DNA from 3 places in the Photobacterium sp. S4TG1 genome. Region 1 is predicted to be linked to each of the others. Evidence: predicted binding sites of a transcription regulator. Region 1 holds the regulator's gene; each other region holds the start of a gene.
What was found. Region 1 encodes CRP, which controls carbon source genes, mostly activating them, when cyclic AMP is high. Its sites were predicted from a motif close to TGTGANNNNNNTCACA; they were not measured.
Positions count from the first base shown of each region.

Region 2: the regulator CRP is predicted to act here: its motif matches at 6,900-6,915, upstream of malT (HTH-type transcriptional regulator MalT).
Region 3: the regulator CRP is predicted to act here: its motif matches at 3,929-3,944, upstream of nagE (N-acetylglucosamine-specific PTS transporter subunit IIBC).

Region 1 is NZ_JAYXUH010000008.1:141,333-149,293, reverse strand. It holds gene VXS03_RS11705 (ABC transporter ATP-binding protein) at 1-89, shown strand, start outside; gene VXS03_RS11700 (hydrolase) at 153-1,145, shown strand; gene VXS03_RS11695 (YheU family protein) at 1,224-1,436, shown strand; gene VXS03_RS11690 (phosphoribulokinase) at 1,588-2,457, shown strand; gene VXS03_RS11685 (OsmC family protein) at 2,524-2,928, opposite strand; gene crp (cAMP-activated global transcriptional regulator CRP) at 3,312-3,944, shown strand; gene VXS03_RS11675 (hypothetical protein) at 4,128-4,322, shown strand; gene VXS03_RS11670 (DUF1338 domain-containing protein) at 4,415-5,209, opposite strand; gene astD (succinylglutamate-semialdehyde dehydrogenase) at 5,250-6,710, opposite strand; gene astA (arginine N-succinyltransferase) at 6,723-7,739, opposite strand; gene VXS03_RS11655 (aspartate aminotransferase family protein) at 7,852-7,961, opposite strand, start outside.
Region 2 is NZ_JAYXUH010000005.1:55,145-63,105, forward strand. It holds gene pulA (pullulanase-type alpha-1,6-glucosidase) at 1-2,048, shown strand, start outside; gene VXS03_RS08450 (glycoside hydrolase family 36 protein) at 2,229-3,965, shown strand; gene malT (HTH-type transcriptional regulator MalT) at 4,043-6,757, opposite strand; gene VXS03_RS08460 (glycogen/starch/alpha-glucan phosphorylase) at 7,078-7,961, shown strand, end outside.
Region 3 is NZ_JAYXUH010000006.1:82,742-90,702, reverse strand. It holds gene VXS03_RS09825 (DUF3581 domain-containing protein) at 1-135, shown strand, start outside; gene VXS03_RS09820 (sensor histidine kinase) at 226-1,569, opposite strand; gene VXS03_RS09815 (response regulator transcription factor) at 1,550-2,230, opposite strand; gene nagE (N-acetylglucosamine-specific PTS transporter subunit IIBC) at 2,415-3,797, opposite strand; gene VXS03_RS09805 (phosphatase PAP2 family protein) at 4,251-4,973, shown strand; gene VXS03_RS09800 (XRE family transcriptional regulator) at 5,060-5,422, opposite strand; gene VXS03_RS09795 (hypothetical protein) at 5,663-6,007, shown strand; gene VXS03_RS09790 (DUF411 domain-containing protein) at 6,096-6,545, shown strand; gene VXS03_RS09785 (hypothetical protein) at 6,660-7,619, opposite strand; gene VXS03_RS09780 (MarR family winged helix-turn-helix transcriptional regulator) at 7,685-7,961, opposite strand, start outside.

The sequences.
Region 1 (7,961 bases):
CTAAGTCGGATCTTGAAGACATTGAAGTAGCATGGATGGAGCTACAAGAACAATTAGAAGAAATGGAAAGCCAACTTAACGCTGAGTGATCATTGAACGCCGTAGTGATAGTTTTATTACTACGGCGTTTTTATTTGAATCAAGGACATCATATGCAGCCATTCACTGCCGCAAGTGGATTAAGTAATCCCCACCTACAAACCTTATTACCTCGCTTTATTCGTCGCCAGCCTCTTTTCACCCCGACGACTCAACGGCTTGAAATACCTGATGGTGATTTTATCGATCTCGCTTGGACAGAGCAGCCCAATCTCGCGAATCACCACCAACCATTAATGATTTTATTACATGGTTTAGAAGGCAGCTTTAACAGCCCTTATGCTAATGGCTTATTAATGGCAGCCAAGCAGCAAGGTTGGCTTGGGGTCATGATGCATTTTAGAGGGTGCAGCGGTGAATTGAATCGTCATCCACAAAGTTACCATTCTGGTGATATTAAAGATGTACACTTTTTCATTCACTGGCTACGTCAACAATTTCCACAGCGCCCATTTATGGCTGTTGGCGTCTCTCTTGGGGGTAATGTATTGATTAATTACTTAGCGACCTACCCTGATAATAGCGAACTAATTGCAGCTCAAGCAATATCACCACCATTGAACCTTGCTTCATGTTCTGATCGTATTCAACAAGGATTCTCACAAGTTTATCAACGCTACTTACTCACCTCTCTCAAACGTACCGTCGCTAAAAAAATTGACCGTCAACCTCACACAATGCCCATTAATCACCAACAACTGGCATCAATTCGTAGTGTGTGGCAATTTGACCAAGCGATAACAGCACCATTACATGGTTTCAAAAATGCGAATGACTACTATCAACGTTGCAGTGGCTTAAAACAATTAACGAACATTCGCAGTCCTTTACGTATTATTCACGCCAAAGACGATCCATTTATGAATAACGATGTTATTCCATCACAGCCTTTACCCTTCAATATTCGTTATGATTTATCCACTACAGGTGGTCATGTTGGTTTTATTTGTGGCAGCTTACTCAAACCCCAATTTTGGTTAGAGCACACAGTGCCAGAATGGTTTCAACACCAACTCAACTCGCATCAATCACAGCCACTTAAATAATTAATGGCTGACTTTCTTTATCGTGAATTTTAAGAATATACTGCAGTTATTATTTCATTAGTCATTTAAGAAGTTGTAATGATTATTCCTTGGCAAGACATCGCACCAGAAACATTAACCAACCTTATTGAGCAGTTTATTTTACGAGAAGGTACTGATTATGGCGAAGTAGAGATCAGCCTCAGCGATAAAGTGGCTTATGTTCGATGCCAACTACAATCAGGAGATGCGGTGATTGTATTCTCTGAATTACATGAATCAGTGGATATTAAGCTTCGCAATCAAATGTGATCAGCACGTTATTGTAGCGATGACCATTAAAACTTGCCTTCAGTTGCATTTTTATCACTTAATACCGACATTTTAGCAAACCTGTAGTAACATTTATGGTTATCCATTATTTGTTATTAAACCTGTGTTAATCACAACAACAAGGTGAGTTATGTCGGTAAAACATCCTATTATTGCAGTCACGGGTTCATCAGGTGCGGGGACGACCACTACCTCTGAAGCCTTTCGCAAGATGTTTAATATGATGGACATCAACGCTGCATGGCTAGAAGGTGATAGTTTTCATCGCTTCACTCGCCCTGAAATGGATTGTGAAATTCGTAAAGCTAAAGAGCAAGGTCGTCATATCAGCTATTTCGGCGCTGAAGCCAATGATTTTGAACAATTAGCCTACTTTTTCGAGCAATATGCTCATGACGGCAGTGGTAAGTTTCGCCGCTACTTACATACTTTTGATGAAGCAGTACCTTACAATCAAATGCCTGGTACTTTCACCCCTTGGCAACAGCTCGCTGAAAATACTGATGTGCTATTTTATGAAGGATTACATGGCGGTGTGGTTGATGGCGAAACTAATGTTGCTCAGCATGTTGATTTACTGATTGGTATGGTGCCTATTGTTAACCTAGAGTGGATTCAAAAGATTATTCGAGATACTCGAGATCGCGGTCATTCAAGAGAAGCTGTGATGGAATCAATTGTGCGCTCAATGGATGACTATCTTAATTACATCACTCCCCAATTTTCTCGCACCCATATTAATTTTCAGCGTGTTCCAACCGTTGATACATCCAATCCCGTTAGTGCCAAAGGTATTCCAAGTTTAGATGAAAGCTTTGTTGTGATCCGTTTTCGAGGCTTAAAGAATGTTGACTTTCCACATCTCCTAGCGATGATTCAAGGTTCCTTTATGTCACGTCACAACACTCTTGTCGTTCCTGGGGGAAAAATGAGTTTTGCGATGGAGCTGATTATGCGACCGTTGCTTGAACAACTTATTGAAAATGGGAAAATAGCATGAGTAAACACTACAACCAGCGATATTAATAAACGGTTACTAATATCAGCAACCGTCATCGTGGGCGAACTATGCCACAACAATTTCATAGCTGTGACTCATTTCAACACCCTGCCCCAGCATTAAACAAACTGAACAGTATTTTTCAAGCGAGTCAGCCACCACTTTGCTCACTAACTCACTACTTAAATCATGACCAGTAACAATAAAGTGTAAGTTTGCATGAGTGAAAATTCGTGGTGCTTGCTCACGACGCTCAGCAGAAAGATTTACTTCACAAGCCGTGATCTGCTGCTGTAAATCCTGTAAACCACTAACGACATCCACAGAACTACAACCTCCCGTAGCCATCAGTACCAACTCCATTGGGCTTGGGGCTTTTTCACCACCGTTACCATCTAAAACAACACTGTGACCTGAAGCTGATTGGCCAACAAAAGTCATGTTTTCTACCCATTTCACACGTGACTGCATTTTTATATCCTTTAGCTATATTATTTAAAAGTTGAGCTTATTTTTGTTGATAATTCCATCGATGTAAACGTTATTTATTTCGCCTAATGCTAATTGTGTTGCATATTTCTATTGCTAGAATTAGAGAGTAAAACCACTTTGAAACAGCGCTTTTGGTAACTAAGTCACAACGATGTGATCATGTGCACACTTATCTCTCATAAATGAGCGGGTCATCGAGATCAATATCAAGAAAAAGCCCCAAAAAAAGGATACACTCTAAACCAGTTTAAGTTAGCTCGCAGCCCATCAGCTGAGTGAATAAACCCTGCCAACACACAGTTTTGTCGAGTTATCTTTACAGAACATATTGTTGGGCAACATATGCAGAGGAAGTTAGTAATATGGTTCCAGGTAAACCGCAAACAGATCCAACTTTAGAGTGGTTTCTTTCCCATTGTCACATTCACAAATATCCATCAAAGAGCACGTTAATTCACGCAGGTGAAAAAGCAGAAACTTTGTACTACATCGTGAAGGGTTCTGTTGCTGTATTAATCAAGGATGAAGAAGGTAAGGAAATGATTCTTTCTTACCTAAACCAGGGCGACTTTATTGGTGAACTCGGCTTGTTCGAAGAAGACCAAGAACGTACAGCTTGGGTTCGCGCAAAAAGCCCTTGTGAAGTTGCAGAAATTTCATTTAAAAAATTCCGTCAATTAATTCAAGTTAACCCAGATATTCTAATGCGTTTATCTGCTCAAATGGCATGTCGTCTACAAGTGACAAGTCAAAAAGTTGGTGATCTTGCATTCCTTGATGTTACAGGTCGTATTGCACAGACATTATTGAATCTTGCAAAACAACCGGATGCAATGACACACCCTGATGGCATGCAAATTAAGATCACTCGTCAAGAAATTGGTCAGATCGTAGGTTGTTCTCGTGAAACAGTCGGCCGTATTCTTAAAATGCTAGAAGAGCAAAATCTTATTTCTGCTCATGGTAAAACTATTGTGGTTTACGGCACACGCTAATTATTATAGCGATACCGTGATCACCGATGAAACCGCAGCTTATACCTGCGGTTTTTTTTTTCTCTGCATTTCCAAAATTACCTCCATAAAACAATCATTGGCAGCGTCAGTATTACTGTTAAAATTTAATTTGTAATAACACCCATTTGTGTTACATTTTGCTCACAAACGGATATTAAATCAATGATGGCCAATATGGATATTGAACGCTTTTCTGCGAATAGTTTCACCACGGTACCTGGCGTATTAACCACTCAACCCACGACGATTGAAATGACAGGGTTTAGTGATAGCCGCTGTTATCTCGAACAACAAACAGGGTTACGTCGCTGCCCTGCAGATGAATCAGGTGTTTGGGCTTCACCATTAGATAACTAGCCTTATGACAGTGCTTATATGCTAAGCACTGTATTATGTTAATTTGCCTATCGACGGTCTTTACGGCAAATACAACGGCACATCGAAATATACTAGCGATCCGTACTTTCAAATATTTTATTTGCAGAATCAACAACAAACCCTTCATATAATTCGCCATTCGCTTGAGGATAGCGTTTAGCAAATTCATAAAAACCACCTGGGATATTATGAATGCCATCACGAAAGCTGACTCCAACCTTGTCAGCCATAGTTGCTGATTGCTCTAACATAACCTCGGCATTGCCTTTTATCTCACCACCTGCTTGATTAATGACAAATTGATTATGACGCAATAAATGATTGACCTCTTCAAGGTTAGCAAACTGCTCTAACTGATTAATATTGACCGTAAAATGATTCGCACCAAAACCATGGGCCGCAACCCATGCCGCATATTCACTTTCTGCGGCTAAGAACTGGTAGGTTGCAAAATCAAGTTGCCACGGACGCCCTCTATAAACAAAATCAGACTGATGAAAATAATCATCACCCACCTGATCAAGCAATGCCCGTATTGCACGCTGCAATTCAGCGGAGCACCCAGCTAGTTGTAATTCGCTAATAAAGACCTTTGGTAATAAAGGATTGGCATGGATAAATGATTCGGCATACAGTTTTTTAGCACTAAAATGATATTTTGCCTGCGGTTGGTATCCTAAAGCAATAAATGGCGCAGCAAGCACTGCTAATCCACACTTAGGTATTCCAAAACTGCGCAATGCAATATGATCATTGAGTAACGTCGTGTCCTCAGTTAACAACTGCTGTATCTGTACCGCGGAGGGGCATAATCGTTGACTATAATCGTGCCATAAACCATCAAAAAGTTGTGTTATAGATTCCATAATCAGCCTGCTTATTGAAAGCATTATTACTTACTAAACCTTAGTTCAAGCTCACTCCTGGCGCTAATTGGGACGGTAATTGTAATTGTTCCCCTTCAACTGATGCCATTGGATAGGCACAATAATCCGCTGCATAATAAGCACTTGGACGCAAGTTACCTGAAGCACCTGGGCCACCAAAAGGCGCATCGCCACTCGCCCCCGTTAATGGTCGATTTCGATTTACAATCCCTGCACGAATATGATCAATAAAATACTGCCATTGCTGCTCATCGGTTGAAATTAATCCTGCAGCTAAGCCATAGCGCGTTTGATTAGCACTTACCACCGCTTGAGTAAAATCAGTATAACGACAGACCTGCAATAACGGCCCAAAATATTCTTCATCTGCAAGCTCACTGATCGCACTAACATCGATAATCGCCGGTGTTACAATTGCACCGTGCCCACGGGTTGCCGTTAATAAAGCAATTCCACCAGCGGCAAATAATTGCTGCTGATGTGCCATAATTTGATCCGCTGCAACGGAAGAAATTAATGGTCCCATAAACGGTGCCGGTATTGCTAATGGATCACCGACCTGCAATTGTGAAGCAACAACAACTAACCGCGCTAATATTGCATCGCCAGCTTTTCCAGTAGCGATATATAACCGCCGAGCACACGTACAACGCTGCCCTGCACTTAAAAAAGCGGATTGAATAATGGCATATACTGCCGCCTCAATGTCGCCATACTCTTGACCTACTACCAATGGATTATTGCCTCCCATCTCCAAGGCCAACATGGTTTGCGGCTGCCCTGCAAATTGTTGGTGCAGTAAATGTCCGGTGTATGCACTTCCTGTAAATAATACGCCTGCGACTCCTGTTGCCATCGATAATGCGGCTCCTGTTGCACGCCCACCTTGCACTAAATTTAGAACACCATCAGTAATACCGGCTTGCTGCCACAACTCACACATTCGCTGAGCGGTATTAGGCGTCAGCTCTGAGGGCTTAAATACCACGGTATTACCCGCTAATAGCGCTGGAATAATATGGCCATTCGGTAAATGTGCGGGAAAGTTATATGGCCCAAAGACTGCCATTACGCCCAACGGGCGATGGCGCACAATCATCGTTGTATCGGCCTGTTGACGCTGACGAGTGCCCGTTCGTTCATGATAAGCTTGGGTTGATAACTCGACCTTAGCAATCATAGCTGCAACTTCAGTAGTACTTTCCCACAGTGGCTTACCTGTTTCTGACGCAATAATCTGTGCCAATTGAGATTGATGCTTATGCAGTAATTGAGCAAAGCGTTCAATAACGGCTAAGCGCTCACTAAAGGCCGTGTTACGCCAACTTAAAAACGCTGTATTTGCCACAGCAACCGCATTCTCAACCTGCTCTTCACTCGCCGCATTACCCTGCCAAACTACATCGCCGTTGTAAGGATTACAGGATTGAAATTGCTCACCGTCACCCGTTAACCAATGATTATTTATCCATATACTCATTCGTCTCTCCTTTTATGGTTGAGCTATTAATCTTACCTCATCACCCATTCCAACATTTAGTGCAGCAGCAACCTCAACCGTCATCAGTGCTTGTCCTTGTGCATTAATGGCAATAGCGGCAGCTACGGCTCGAAAGCCCGCTAATTGCCCATTTGAAATAAGGTAATGTTGATGGCTACTATGTTCGCCAATATCCACTTGATACCGCTGCGAATGGCGCACAGTTTCAATATTACGAACGTCACATTCAACACTAGGGCCGGCATCAAAAATATCGACATAACCACGACAACAAAATCCTTCTTGCTCTAATAGCTGTAATGCAGGGCGAGTGTTTTCATGCACCTGTCCAATCACAGCTTGCGCTTCTTTACTTAGCAAGTTGACGTAAATGGGCAATTTAGGCATTAAATCGGCAATAAAACCTTTGCGGCCAATACCCGTTAGATAATCAGCATAAGTAAAATCAATCGAAAAGAAATGCTCTTTAAGCCATTGCCAAAAAGGAGAGTTACCCAGCTCATCCGAGACGCCGCGCATTTCAGCAAAGGCCACCTCGGCAAATCGCTGCCGATGATCAGCCATCAACAAAAAACGTGATTTCGATAACAAGCGGCCGTTAATACCTTGACGCCATTCTGGTAATAAAAATAAGCTACACAGCTCAGTCTCACCTGTATATTGGCTTCCCAAAGTTAACACCTTAACGGTGTTATGGACGCCTAATTGACGCGAAGCATGGGTCACTGTACTTAAATGGTAATTATAGAAAGGCACATCAAGCCCAACCGTTGCTTCAATTGCTGTTGTACCAACAACTTGATCGGTGTCGCTATCAACTGCAACCAACAAATAACTTTCTTGATTTGGTGAAGTAACGGTGGCATTAAAACTGGTTTGAGAATGTTGAATACGGTGACGAAGCAAATCTTCATTGATAGGTAATGATGTAAAACCATGACCAGAGGCTTCTGCACATTGCATCAGTGCAGGATAATCAGCGGCAGTAATAGGACGAATAATGAGCATGGCATTCCCTCCTAATGTAGACAATGACTCCTGCCATTGCCTCGCTCAAAATTAGCATCAGAATGGGGCTATTGATGTTAACTAAGCCCCCGCAATTATAATTTAATCACAATTAAGAATCTGCGTTATATAGCGAAGCAATTGCCGCCTCTAAGCGTTGCATTCCTTCATCGATATCGGTTTTATCAATGACAAGTGAAGGCGTAAAGCGTACTACATCCG
Region 2 (7,961 bases), on a different contig from region 1:
ATGATTCAACGTTAAAGCCTGAAGGGTGGGATGAGTTAGTACGTCCAAGAGATCAATCAAATCCGAGTTCTTTTGTGATTTATGAGGCTCATGTGCGTGATTTTAGTGCGCATGACCAATCCACAAAAGAAGCATATCGCGGTAAGTTTAAAGCGTTTACACAACGTGATTCTGTGCCTGTTAATCATCTTAAAAAATTGAGTGACAATGGCGTTACGCATCTACATTTATTACCTGTTTTTGATATTGCGACTATTAATGAAGATCCACAGCAAGTCGCTAATATCAATCAACCTTTCTCTAGTTTATGTAAGGTTAATGCTAAAGTTGCTAGTTCATTATTTAGTGGTGATTGTAATAATAATCTAACCATTGCTGAGGTATTGGCTCGTGAACAAAACAACGATAATGAAAAGAGCCCTAAAGTACAGATGCTTAATCAACTAATATCTGAAACTGATAGCTTTAACTGGGGGTACGATCCTTTTCATTACACGGCGCCAGAAGGATCTTATGCCACAAATGCCGAAGGCAAAACCCGTATTTTAGAAATGCGAGAAATGGTTAAAGCGGTTAAGCAAGATATTAAGATGAATGTAGTGATGGATGTTGTTTACAACCACACAAATTCTGCGGGTCCGATAAGTGAAACTTCGGTGTTAGACAAAATTGTTCCTTGGTATTACAACCGCTTAAATCCAATAACTGGTGCGGTAGAGAATTCCACATGTTGTTCTAATACGGCACCAGAACACGCGATGATGGCGAAACTAATTAAAGACTCGCTGGTGGTATGGTCACGTGACTATAAAATTGATGCGTTTCGATTTGATCTCATGGGACATCATCCTTTGGCGCAAATGAAAGATGCATTAGTTGCAGTACAAGCTGTGGATTCTCAAACATATTTCTATGGTGAAGGCTGGAACTTTGGTGAGGTTGCTAATGATCGTTTATTTATTCAGGCAACACAGCCTCATTTAGCTGGAACGGGTATTGGCAGCTTCTCTGATCGTCTTCGCGATGCAGTTCGTGGTGGCGGTCCATTTGACGGTGGTAATGCTCTGCGAGAAAATCAAGGTTTTGGTAATGGCGCTTATGTCCAACCTAATAAGATGAGTACAACCAGTAAAGAAAGTGCACTTCATTCCGCTGATTTAGTCCGTTTAGGCATGGCGGGCAATCTAAAGGCATTCCAGTTTGAGAACGCGCAAGGTCAACGTATTCGAGGTGATCAACTTGATTACAATGGACAACCCGCGGGCTATGCAAAAGATCCTACTGAAATTCAAAATTACGTCTCTAAGCATGACAACCAAACGCTATGGGATAATCAACAATATAAGATTCCTTATGAAGTAACAGCTAATCAACGAGTACGCATGCAGGCGGTGTCGTTAGCAACAGCAATGTTGGGTCAAGGTGTACCATTTACTCATATGGGATCTGAGATATTACGTTCTAAATCAATGCAAAGAGACTCTTACGATTCTGGTGATTGGTACAATAATGTTGATTTTACATTGCAAGATAATAACTGGAATAAAGGCTTACCACGTAAAGATAAAGATGGTGATAACTATACTATTATTGAGCAAATCATTGATGGCAGTGGCGCAAATGCAAAACCAAATAACCAAGAGATCCAACAAATGCTGGATTATTACCTCGATCTTGCCAATTTACGTCAGCGTTATCCACTAATAACATTAGGAACAGGAACGGAAGTAATTAAACGGGTGGCATTCCATAATACAGGTACAATGCAAAAACCAGGTTTGATTGTTATGACGATTAATAATGGCAAAGGAATGCAAGATATTGATCCAACGCTTGATGCGATGGCGATTGTGATTAATGCGAGCCCTGACAGCCAATCATTTGATATTGGCATGACAGGGCTTGACTTAAGCGATAAATATAAATCTGATTTGGCTAAGGGAGCGATGGTTAACGGCAGTGTATTAACCGTTCCTGCGTGGACTCCTGCAGTCTTTGTTATGCCTCGAGGAAATGTTCGCTCATCAGGTTTACCTGTCCTTCAATAAGATAGATACAATAAAATTATCAGTGAAGCTCTTTGTCTTAATAAGACAAAGAGCTTTTCTTTTTTTTGGGAATAGAAGGTTATCTTATGCTGAAATCTTTAATTTGTGTAAACGATCTCAATTTGTAGGGGCACAGTACAGGTAGAGTAGATAATCCTTTATTATTCTTGAAGTTATAAAATGTCCTGTATTCTAAATGCTATAGTTTTCCAACCTGCGGCACATATTGTGATTTCTTTGCAGCATGAGCAATTTCTTCCTTGTTACCAGCTAGACAATCCCACTCATATATTAAGTTCACACACACAAATTGGACGATTTACTTTCCCTTACAAAGGCACCGAAACGATTATTGGCGATGGTTTTCAAATGTTAGCTCAAACAGGCGGTACGATTGATCAACCTGTTGCGATTGGCCGATGCCCAGATAACAATAGTGAATACCGTATTTATCCGCAAGATGCGCCCAATCGTTATTATAACTATCTTGTTATTGAACAAAATAAGACATTCACGTTATTTGGATTTACATCATGCCGTCGTTTTGCGGGGTATTTTGAAATTCATGATCAAGCGGTGCATGCGTTTATTGATGGTGAGTATTGCCAATACCAAGTTGATGAGTCTGATCTATTAGCCCTTGAAAATATTATTACCATCGTAGGAACCAGCCTTGATGAGGTATATCAGCTTTTTGCACAGGCAATTAATGTTAATCATCCTAAACGAAATCAACAGCTCGCATCTCCAATAGGTTGGTGTTCATGGTATGCCTATTATGCTGGGGTTTCCGCACAAGATATAGACTTAAATGTAAGCCGAATGGACGGTGATAATTCCGCCATTGAGTGGGTATTACTTGATGATGGTTATCAGGCTTACATGGGGGATTGGCTAACACCGTCAGATCGTTTTACGAATGGGATTAAAACAGTTATTGCTAATATTAAACAGCAAGGGAAGAAGCCAGCTATATGGCTTGCTCCATTTATTGCAGAGCCAAGTTCAACTATTTTTAAACAGCATCCCGAGTGGTTTGTTCGTCATCATAATGGTGAATTATTAAAAGCAGAAACAGTAACCTATGGCGGTTGGCGGTGTACGCCTTGGTATATTCTTGATACTTCTCACCCACAAGTTCAAGCGCATTTAACTCACGTAGTAAAAACAATGCGTGAAGAATGGGGCGTCGAACTGTTTAAGCTTGATGCTAATTATTGGGGTACGTTGAAAGGGCAGCGTTATCAACGGGATTGTACAGGGGTTACTGCTTATCGTTTGGGAATGGAAGCGATTGCAAAAGGGGCGGGAACGGCTTGGTTATTAGGGTGTAATGCACCAATGTGGCCATCACTTGGTTTAGTGGATGCGATGCGCGTTTCTGATGATGTTGAGCGTAATGATCATCGTTTTAGTCAAATCGCGCAAGAGACATTTTATCGTAGCTGGCAGCATTTGAGTTTGTGGCATATTGATCCTGATTGCGCGACGCTTGTTGATCTTGTGAATCAAAAAACAGATCACCACAGTTATCTATTTCATCGTGACGTATTATTAGCGGCTGGTGGCTTATTATTATCAGGTGATCCATTAGCGCAATGGAATAGTTTTGCTCAGCAGAGTTTTTTACGATTAGTTCATCGTCAACAATTAACGCAACATGCCTCAGTATTCAAAGATTTAAGGTTAACAACCGCAGAATTAGCCTTACCATTGACTGGTGGCTCAGTGCTGCAGCTGTATTTTGCGTTTAATTATATTGATGATGTCGAACAAGAGGTTCTATTAGAGGCAGAATATGCGACAGATTGGTTTGATTTCTGGAGTGGGGCGTGTGTCGCTAAAAACACGTCTACTTATACAATAGAAATGGGATCAGGATTAGGAAGTCATGTATTTTATACCGTTAAGGCTTAATTTTCTTTTGGTTTTAGTTGATAACAACTAACGGTAAGTGAAAATCCCAGCAATAGATGATTATTGCTGGGATTTTTTTATGCTGCTAACCCAATTAGTTTTAATAAACTTTCAGCAGTTTCAATGGCTTGATGACGATTAATAATATTTAATTTTTGATACAAATTACGAATATGAGTTTTAATCGTTGTGGCGGCGACATCAAGTTCATTTGATATTTGTTCATTGCTATAACCGGCATAGATGAGCCCTAAAACTTGCCATTCTCGTTGTGTGAGCGGGCTCGAACGAATAAGTTCTGGAATATTTGGCAAAGCCAATAGTTTATCAACAAAATTTTCATCAAAATGTACGACGCGAGCCCGTTCTTTACTGGTCATTTCTCGTAATAAATATTGGCATCGGTGGAGCGTTAATTCATCTAATTTTTTATGTTCAACAAGTGTTTGGAGTAATGTATTGACATCATCACCTACGCATAAAAAGTCACTGATCATGCCGGAGTGATTACTGACAATAAGCACTTCATTTAAAGTAGTTAATGCCTGTTGTGTTTGTTGTGCTTGTTTATATAGTACTGTTTGAATGATGGCATTACGATGATGATCTGTGTATAAATCATGTTCAATACAATATTGTTGCATAGTATTAAGTAACTGTTGTGCTAGGTCTATTTCATTTAATAGAAGATAAGCTCTGACAATATTACGGGCATGTAATTGTTGAAAATGATTACAATATGATTGCGGCGGAGTAATACCTCTTAACCATTCACTAATGGCATCAGTATCGTTTTTAATTTGCCAATAAAGAAGGCAGCTAAAATCATGATTCGCGAGCCAATCAATATGATATGAGGTATTTTTAACTAAATCATTACATATATCAAGGTAGCGGGTTGCTTTGTCTAATTCACCTCTAGAAATTGCAATTCTGGCGAGCATAGAATATGCGTGTAATGATTTTGATTTATCAAAGGGTGTTAAAATTTCAATACATTTATGAGTACACTGTTCTGCTTCATCTAAACGATGCCAGCACCATAAAATTTGTGCTTTTAAACGTAGAGTAAATTCATGTAATGGAACTTGCTGTAAATGCTGTTCTTGTATGAGCTTCGTCGCACTTTCCAGTAATTCAAAAGCATGATGAATTGCGCCTTGAGCGATGAGAATTTCAGATTGCTGAAGTAAAGCCCATAATGCTTGATGATAAAAATGGTATTGACGTGCCATTTTTTCAGTTTGTTGCATCATGGATAATGCTTGGGTTAAATTACCTAAACAGTGGTGAACTTCACCAATAACTGATGTTGCAACAATACGGCTACGATAAGTTGTTGCAGGAAGTTGTCCTAAAGATAATTCTGCTAATTTAAGTGCTTGCTGGGGCTTACTTTGATTAATCGCAACTTGTGCTCGTAATGCATTAAACTCGCCTTGAATTGCATCATCAATCGTTAATTTGCGAGCAATGAGTTCAGCTTCACTTTTTGACAATAGTTCTCCAACATCATTATAACGATGCTGGCTTTGTGCTAACCATGCTTTTAGTAAACATAAACGTGGCGAACTAAATAAAACGTCTTGATTGAGTTTGTTAATAGCATCTTCAAGTAAATTTAGTTCACCCTGATGGAACATACTCCAACCATGAGTGGATAATAAATCCATTAGTAATGGTTGATTTTCACTTTTCAGCGCATGAATGAGTGCTTGTTGATAATTATGTTGTTTTATCCAGGCTTCAGCGGCATTTTCGTGCAATTTATACCGTTGTTGAGGGATCGTGGCATATCGTTGATGGCGCAAAAATTCAGCAAACAAATGATGAAAACGGTACCAATTATTATCGCCTTCAAGTGGTGTTAAAAATAAGCCAAAACGGTTAAGTGATTCTAACATTGCTAAAGCATCAGATCGTCCGGTCAATTCGGTGATTAGCTCAGCATTAAACATATCTAATATTGAGCAATGTAATAAGAAATCTTTGATATCTTCACTCAGTTGATCAAAGACTTCTTCAGCTAAATAATCCCATAAATGGCTACGATTAAAATTAACTAATGAATGTGCTGAATCTGCTAATAAATTCGGTTTTTGTTTCGCATGTAAGGCGATTAATTGTAATGCTGACGGCCAACCTTCAACTTGTTGACGTAAGCTACTGAGTAATTGGCTTTCAACGTGATCCGTCACTCGCTGGTGGAAGAAGCGTTGGGTCTCTTCTTCATCAAAAGCAAGGCCATCATGATCAACTTCTAGTAATAAATCACGAATACGTAAATTTGCAGTGCCTAGTGGTGGAACCGTGCGGCTAGTGACAACAAGTGTAATATTATCAGGCATGTGTTTTAAGAAAAAACGCATTCCTTCATGAATACTGTCATCATTAATTACATGATAATCATCTAAGACGATGTAACATATTTCTTGGTAATCGGCTAATTCAGCAAAAAGCGCATTGATTAAGGTTGTAATACAGGCAAATTGACGGCGTTCAGCCATGGCTTGGGTTTTTAAGCAGCTATTATTAGTGGCTTTATTTATTGCTTGCAGAAAATAATTAACGAAACGAAAGCTTTCATTATCGTTTTCATCAATATTAAACCAACCAGTATGTGGAATATCTTTTAACCATTGTGCAGCCATTGTGGTTTTTCCATAACCTGCAGGTGATCGAAACAGGACTAATCTATAATTATTAGCTTGGTTAAGATTTTCAAGGAGGCGAGGGCGTAAGATTGCGTTATGCAATCTTGCTGGGCGAGTAAGTTTAGAAGGTATCCACATAATTAAGCTCTTTAAAGATCCATCATTTAAGGCTAGACATAGGAACATATACGATAAACGTATTACTATTGATGCATACTTTAACCCCCAGTTCGATACAAACAAGATATCTCATCATTCTAGGTGTTCTCATCCCCATAAATTTGAGATTACTCACATAATAGTTCGATTAACTGCCTGATTTTTATTCACAGACTACCAAAGTTATTCCTACGCCCTTTATTCTCCTCCCCATAATCCTTTTAGTAGGATGATGTTTGATTACTTGAATCAGTGCAGCATAGGCACCAATCAATTAAATCTTACAGTGAGACAGAACAATGACAAAGCGTGGTCAAGCACAACAATTTGATAAAGCCTCATTTAAGGCTTCAGTTAAAAAATATTTAGTTACTTCCTATGCTCAAAATATTGAAACTGCTAGTGATAAACATTGGTATTTAGCGGTAGGTAAAGCACTGGCTGAAATAAGCACTGGTAATTTACTTGAAACAGAAAAACGGGTTGCTAATGCTAAAACACGCAGTGTTAACTACTTTTCATTAGAATTTTTAATTGGTCGTTTAACTGGCAATAATTTAATTAGTCTTGGTTTATATGAAAATATTAATGATGCCGTTGCAGAACTTGGTCTGCAATTAACTGATTTATTGGAACAAGAGCGAGATCCTGCATTAGGTAATGGTGGCTTAGGTCGTTTAGCCGCTTGTTTTATGGATTCATTAGCAGCACAAGAATTTCCTTCTGTTGGTTACGGATTACATTACCAATATGGCTTATTCCAACAGTCGTTTATTGATGGCCATCAACTTGAATTACCTGATTCATGGCGTGAAGCTGAAGGCTATCCGTGGGAAGTTCAACGACCTGAATTAAATCAATTAGTTGGCCTATATGGTGATGTTAGTACTTATACTGATGAAAAAGGACAGCAGCATCGTCGTTGGAATCCTGCGGTCACATTACAAGGTATTGCGTGGGATTTACCTATTATTGGTTATCAAAACCAGTCGGTATTTCCGTTACGTTTATGGGAATGTCGAGCACCTGTACCTTTTAATTTAGCTAAGTTTAATGATGGGGATTATGTTGGCGCACAGCAGACACAAATTGCGGCTGGTAATGTAACTAAGATACTGTATCCAAATGATAATCATGATCAAGGTAAAGTGTTACGTTTAACACAACAATATTTCCATTGTGC
Region 3 (7,961 bases), on a different contig from region 1:
AATGGTGAAATTGTAGGTACAGGCAGTAAACGTATGGTAATGAGTGGCTTAAAACCTTATTGCCAAGATGGTATTGATGATTTAGTTTCACGTTTTAATGAACGCAAAGACAAATTTAACGCCATTAATAGTTAATCAGCCGCATTCACTATTACACAAGAATGTATTACTAAGAAAAAGCCCAATCGACAACCGATTGGGCTTTTTTGATACCATGATCTTTTGTTATATTTCATCGTTCTCTGTGGCTAATTCGGAGGCAAGCGGTAGATACAGTCGCGACCGTAATCCTGGATTATTATCACTGAAAACTAACTCGCCATTATGCCGAATAACTACCGCTTCAACTAACGATAACCCTAGCCCAAAACCTTGATGAGTTCGACTACGATCTGCACGGAACATAGGCTCACGAATACGTTGTTTGTCTTCATCAGAAACCCCCATACCGTTATCAATAACAACCACACCAAAATGATCAACAATCACGTCAATCACACCTTGCTCCGGTGTATATTTAATTGCGTTTTCAACCAAGTTGTATACTGCTCTAAATAATAAACTTGGTTCACCTTGTAAACGGTATGGTTGATCTTCTCTAAAGGTCAATTGCTGTTGTTTTTCATCTGAAATAGGTAATAAAAATTCAACCACATCTTGACAAACTTGAGATAAATCAACCCACTCTTTATCTATATGCTGCTTGCCACTGTTTAAATTCGCAATTTCAAGCATGCCATTGAACATACTTAACAATACTTCCAAGTCATCATGGCATGCTTCTAATTCTTTGGTATGTGGCGCCGTATTTTGTGTCAGTAATCGTTCTAAGCGTAGCTTCATTCGAGCTATTGGGGTACGTAAATCATGTGCCATACCAACGGATAGAGCTTTTAGCGATGTTTCTTTTTTCTCTACTTGCTCAATCATAAAATTAAGATGCATTGCTAACACATCAAATTCATCATCATTAGCACTAACCGGTAACTTAACCCCTTTTTCACCCAATATAACGCGATTCATTGCCTGATTAACTCGAGCTAATTTCTTTAATATAACCACAGCAAATAGCGAAGCACCAGCCAGCATAAGAATCACAGGAACCGCGATTCCAGAAAGTAACATTGGAATAACCGTTTGCCGGTACGATTGCATAAATTGAGGATTAATCTTTATGACTAACTCCATTCCCAAAGGCAATGGCACTACTTGAGATAATTGGGATGTTTTACTTCCATGCCCAAAGATAAAAGAAGCTGTCGGGTAAATTAATAGCTCTTTATCAAGCTGTTTCGTTGGCTGTACAATATAACTAAATGTTGCATTGCTTTTTTTACGTTGCGCTATTGTTCGGTATAATGCGCCACTGTCGCCCTTATTAACAATCATCGAAAACAAATTCGCTTCATTAACCAAATCACGTTTTAATTGTTGGTGATAAAACGTTTCTGAACTAACCACTACCTGATTGATAAATAGAATAAAAATAAAAGCGACACAGGTAATAAAATACATCAACACTTTAAAAATAGTTGATCTCGACAGGTTTTCAGACCCGGCGTAAGACATAACCAGCACCTCGAACAGTATGAATGAGACTCGGCTCTCCTTCTTGTTCTAATTTTTTCCGTAAATTAGCAATATGCACATCAATAACATTGGTTTTTGGATCAAAATGGTAGCTCCAAACTGATTCAAATAAACTCATACGAGATACAACACTTTCAACGTGCTCCATCAAATATTGCAGCAACAAGAACTCTTTTTGCTGTAAGTTAATCAGTCTAGAACCACGCCATACACGGTGTGATTTAATATCTAATCGTAAATCATCATAGCTATATTCAGACGACACCGTTGCAGCAACGAATTGATTACGTTTAACAAGAATATTGGCACGAGCAACAAGCTCAGCTAAAGCAAAAGGCTTCGTCAGATAATCATCACTTCCCGAGGTTAAACCGACAACACGATCTTCAACGCTATCCATTGCACTTAATATAAGCACTGGCGTATGATTTTCGGTTGCTCTTAATGCACCAAGCACTTTTATACCATCTAATTGAGGTAACATACGGTCTAAAATAATCAGCTGGTATTCACAACTGGTTGCCATCATTAAACCTTGATGACCATCCTCAGCTTCATCCACTACAAATCCGTGCTCTCGTAATCCTCTCGCAACAAATTCTCGAGTAGTAAGATCATCTTCAATTATTAATATTTTCATTTCATGCCTAAACCTAGAGCTAATCACTTATTCATGCTTTATTCGTAGCACGTCAGTATTATACACAGTCCACTTCTATTTTTTAGATATAAAAAAACGGCCTACCAAAGGTAGACCGTTTTACGCGACCATAGGGGGAAGTTATGAAATCGCGAAGACTGTATTTTGCTTAACTAATGATGACTTAAAGTGCTTTCATTTGGTTAGCAATAATTTCAGCTTGTGGACCTAAGATAACTTGAAGGTTATTTGAACCTACGTTAACAACACCCTTAGCGCCTAACTGTTTAAGTTTTGCATCATTGATGATTGAACGGTCAACAATACCTAGACGAAGGCGAGTGATACAAGCAGAGATATCGGTTAAGTTATCTTTACCACCTAGCGCTGCTAGGTATTGTTCTGCTAAATCAGCTTTGCTATCTGAATCTGGGTTTGAATTTTCTTCTGGTGCATCTTCACGACCTGGTGTTTTAAGATTGAACATCTTAATTGCACCAACAAAGATCACGAAGTAAAGCGCACCAACCACTAGACCCATTGGAATAATTTCCCATGAATTATGTGCTGCTGGAGCGTTAAAGTTCAGAATGTAATCAATCAAGCCAGATGAGAAGCTAAACGCCATGTGGATATTAAGCATTGATGCAACAACAATACTAAGACCCATCAATATAGCGTGAACAACATACAAGCCAGGTGCTAGGAACATGAACATGAATTCAATTGGTTCAGTGATACCTGTTAAGAAGGCAGTTAATGCCACACTCAATAACATACCACCAACCACTTTCTTGTTCTCTTTCTTAGCTGTTACATAGAAAGCTAATGCAGCACTTGGAAGACCAAACATTACTACTGGGAAGAAACCACTTAGAATACGTCCCGCAGATGGGTCACCCGCAAAGAAGCGTGAGATTTCACCTGTAACTACTTGGCCAGTAGCAGGATCTGTGTAGTTACCAAACACAAACCAAACCATACTGTTAAGAATGTGGTGCAAACCAAGTGGAATCAATAGACGGTTAGCAACACCATATACAAATTCACCAGGTACGCCACTTGTCAGGATCCATTGACCTAAATGGTTAATACCACCTTGAATTGGAGGCCATACTACACTGAATGCAAAAGCAAGAATCAATGCAACTAAACCAGTAATGATAGGAACAAAACGTTTACCACCAAAGAAGCCTAGGAACTCTGGCAATTTGATTGCGTGGAAACGGTTATATAGTAGACCAGCACACACACCAATAATGATACCACCGGCAACACCTGGATCGACATCAGCATTAAGTGTTTTAATCGCAGCCATCATAATGAAATAACCCACCGCTGCGGCTATTGCAGCAGCTGCCGAGTTATCTTTTGAAAAACCACCAGCAACACCCATTGCAAATAGAAGTGCTAAGTTGGTGAAAACCGCCTGACCACCTGCTGCAATAAAAGGTATATTTAATAGATCGGGTTGTCCAATACGCAATAAAATACCAGCAATAGGTAATACTGCAATTGGAAACATTATCGCGTTTCCGAGCTTTTGGAAATGTCCAAGAATACTCATTCCCTTCTCCATATCATTACATCAAAATTAATAAACAACATATGTCGTTTAAGCATGTGCTAACCATACAGTAGTTAGCTAAACTTAGTTTAAGATAAACATTAAGTTTTCTTAATGTTGGCGCATTTTCACGTGACAACCTTCACAAATTAAGAAAGTTCACTAAAACACACTCACTAAACTTACAAATTTAACATCTAACCAACCACTATAATTGTAAATTTTATGAGTGTGTTTTATTGTATTATTGTTGAACAGACCAGAAATATGAACCTTCCCTGACAAATACGTATAGAAGTTGTTATTCAACAATTTTCTTAATGACATTTTGTACAATTTATGCGAAAAAGGCAGCCGTTTTAAATCATGAAAAAACTGTCAATTTTATGACAGTCGGCAGTTTTTTTTATGGCTTACTTAATTATTATTAAATGACAAGATTGAATTCTCTCCATGATGACTTTTATATCTAAAAAATTACCTAATTTTTGTGCCTTAGGTTTATTTGCTATATTACTTTTTACCGCAATTCATATTTTTCCAATACCAGCATTCACAACACCGGTAAGTAATTCAGCTGGCATTACATTTGCACTACTTACTGACAGCGCAGGCAGTCCATTCTTCCTTATCACTGCAGCACTACTATGTCTGTCGCCTGTCTTTATGCGCTTACCAAAGAAAACAATCACTAAAGTATGGATTCAATTTGGTATTTTATTAGTCTTAAGTTTCGTAACTAAAACAGTACTAAAACACGAGACAGCCATTCCTCGTCCTTATAGTTATGAATTACAACGCCTACATTTAGTCGACTCCCCTGAAGCTTTCTATGCATTAGATACAGCAGCTAAAGATAACGTTGTAAAAGAAGCCTCTGCTTACATCAGTTCTTGGCGTTTACGCAGTTGGGAGGGAGAAACGAACTATTCTTTCCCATCGGGCCATACTATTTTTGCTGCTATCTGTGTTTTATTCTGGGGCGGATTCTTTATTCGCCGTGGTAAATATCTTTTAGCGGGAGGATTAATTATTTGGGCAACAGGAGTTGGTATTAGCCGTTTATGGCTAGGAATGCACTTCCCCTCAGATGTAATGGGCTCAATACTTGCCGCAGCAGTACTTTATTTCTTAGTTCCTGAGTGGGACGAAAACACTAAGAAAAACAATAAATAGAATAAAACAAATGCATTAAAAAAGGCTCATCGCATTATGCTATGAGCCTTTTTTTAAATGTTTTTTAAAGAATAGAAAACGTTACATCAGACATCATTAATACTTGGTTTATGCTCGTATTCAACAACAAGTTGATTACCAACATACGTTACTTTCTTAATTTCACCATCAAAGATAAAAGTATTCTTAACGATAGAATTTGCTAATGATCCTTTTTGTACTGCTTCACGTAAAGAAGGAAGTATTAACACTGGATCAATATTTAAAATGCCACAGAAGTCATTAACAAACTGATGTTGAATAACAGCATCCCCTCGAAGAATGTCTGAAAATTCAAGTTGCGTTAACTCTAGCTTTTTAGCCATTTCAATTTGAGTTATACGCATTTTGGCTTTGTAGCTCATCCATGTATCGTGCAAAACTCTACGATCTTTTTCAGTATATTGCATTTTCTTTCCTAAAAGCGCTTTAATACATTGAATAAACCCAACGTTATTCATCACACTGCGCAAGGTGAATTTAAACGAATTGATTTTTTTCATCCATAAATTAGCTGTAAGAATATGTGTCAGCTATTCATACAAGCAATGTAATATAGGTATATTTAATACTTTTTTACAAGTTATTCATTGTTGAATTGCGTATTAAACCTATAATGCACAAAAATCTTTAAGGATCATGAAACTGAAATGTTACGTTCTTGGTTGTCTTTTATTGTATATAGCGTGCTAATCATTACTGTATTAACCAATACAGTGTATGCGCACACGACAACAATAATTCCAACGCCAATGACGCATTGTAGTGAGATCGAAATGGCTAGCTGTTGTGATAGTACAAAGGTTGTAACCCACTCACTTATCGCTAATTGCAGCGATGACTGTAATGATAGTGATTGTTCATCGCAGTATCAGCCAGCATTACTCTCTAATTTTAGTTTCCAATCTCTCCGTAGCACAGAAACACTCGTTAGTGGATTGTGCCATTCTCCTCGTTATTATCATGAGCCCTTGCTAAAACCGCCAATGGCGTAAGTATTTTATCCACGTACACCACGTTACTTACTTCATTAATTGCAGCTATATCGTAATGGCATGCATCGCGTTATTTAGGAATTGTATTATGATCATCACACGTACTCTTTTAGCTTGTGCTCTTTTGGTTTCAGCAACAACAACTGCGGCAACGACACCAATAATCAAAGGCACGAATTACTTATCTCCCTACTGTGGCTGCTGTAAAGAGTGGGTCACTCATATGAAAGATAATGGCTTTGAGTTAGAAAACGTTTATCAAGAAAACCTCACGCCAACCAAAATAAAGCTGGGGGTTATGCCTGAATACGCATCTTGTCATACAGCTCAAATTGAAGGATATACCTTTGAAGGTCACATTCCTGCAGCTGATATCAAGCGCTTTTTAGCGAGCAAACCAACACGAATGAAAGGTCTAGCGGTAGGTGGAATGCCGGTAGGATCACCTGGCATGGAATATGGCGATCAAAAAGACAGTTATAATGTGGTCGCTTTTGATGATAAAGGTCGAACAATGGTATGGGCTAAACACAATTAATCATATGCATCTATTACCTTCCAATTAAACAGCAATAGTAAAATAAAAAAGCCCGTTGACCTTGTTTACACCTAAAAGAGTTAACACATCAACGGGCTTATTTATTGATTTCTTTTACTGAAATAAGGCTCGATTAGGATCATCATTTTCTGCCCATAATGGATCTAATTCGCGTTTTTCAAAGTAAATTTGCAAGCCATTAAAATAAGTAAATGCCGTCAGCTCTGAATCTTTACCAAAATGTTCAAAAAACACATCTTCATAATCAGCCAACTCAACTAACGTTTGAATACCCCGCTCTAATGCCCATTGAATAGCATGTGGTGCAATAATAGTGCGATACAACATCAATTGTTTAATGTTAGCCAATGCAATCTTACGTCGTTCTGGCACTAAGCGGTGTGATACTTGTGCATTTGCCTGTTCTTCTGCCAATAACGCACGTAGACTAGCCAAACTTGATTCACGTTCTGCCGTTGAATAACCATACGTCGTTTTACAAAAACGTAAGGCATAAGTCATTTTTTCACGCCCCACCAACTCAATGACTTGCTCAAGGTAAGGCTGTGGAATCGCATATAAGGCAGCTAACTGAGTTACAGCATGGTTTAAGCTTGTATATATAATGCCATCATATTCAAATTGAAATGTCGTTGTCACATCATAGCAAGGCAAACCATCAATATTGATCGGCCATCCTGCATAATTGACTCGATCTTTAGCTATTTCAAACATTTTCCAGCCACTAAGACGGAAACCTTCTAAAGCTTTACCATCCATTTCTGATGATTCAAGTTCTTCTTTGGTCCAGTTAACGCCAATTTGAAGATGCTTATGGTATTTCTTGTGTAGTTGTTGTTTCACTTTATCGCGCAGCAAATCTAAGCTACTGACCTTTACCGCGTTAGCAAAAGCATAGCATTCTTGGCAACACGGCAGCATAATCGGCAAGGATTGATTATCATAATTTGGGACAGCCATAAAAGCATGACTATCAAAATACGGTTCACCGCAAAACCAGCAGGTATGACGGTAGTCAAAAGGCACATCAATATTATGGTATGAAGAAGTCATTTATCTGCTATTTGTAAGTTAAAATACGTTGAGTATTATGCAAAGACTGTCACTCAACAACAAGGTTATTTATGACGAAGGTTATTCGTCATTTTATCAGCTAACTGTTGAAATACAGTCATCTCATCTAGACTAATATTTTTTGTGATAGTTTCCTGCATAGCATTATCAATCACAGCCAACTTTTCAACAATTTCCATACCACGCTCGGTAACACATAAATATGAACTGCGCTTGTCTGTTGGATTCGCTATTTTAGTAATAAATTCTTTTTCTATTAATGTGTTAACTAAACGAGTGATTTGTGCTTTATCGCGTTCTAACATTGTTGCTATATCAATA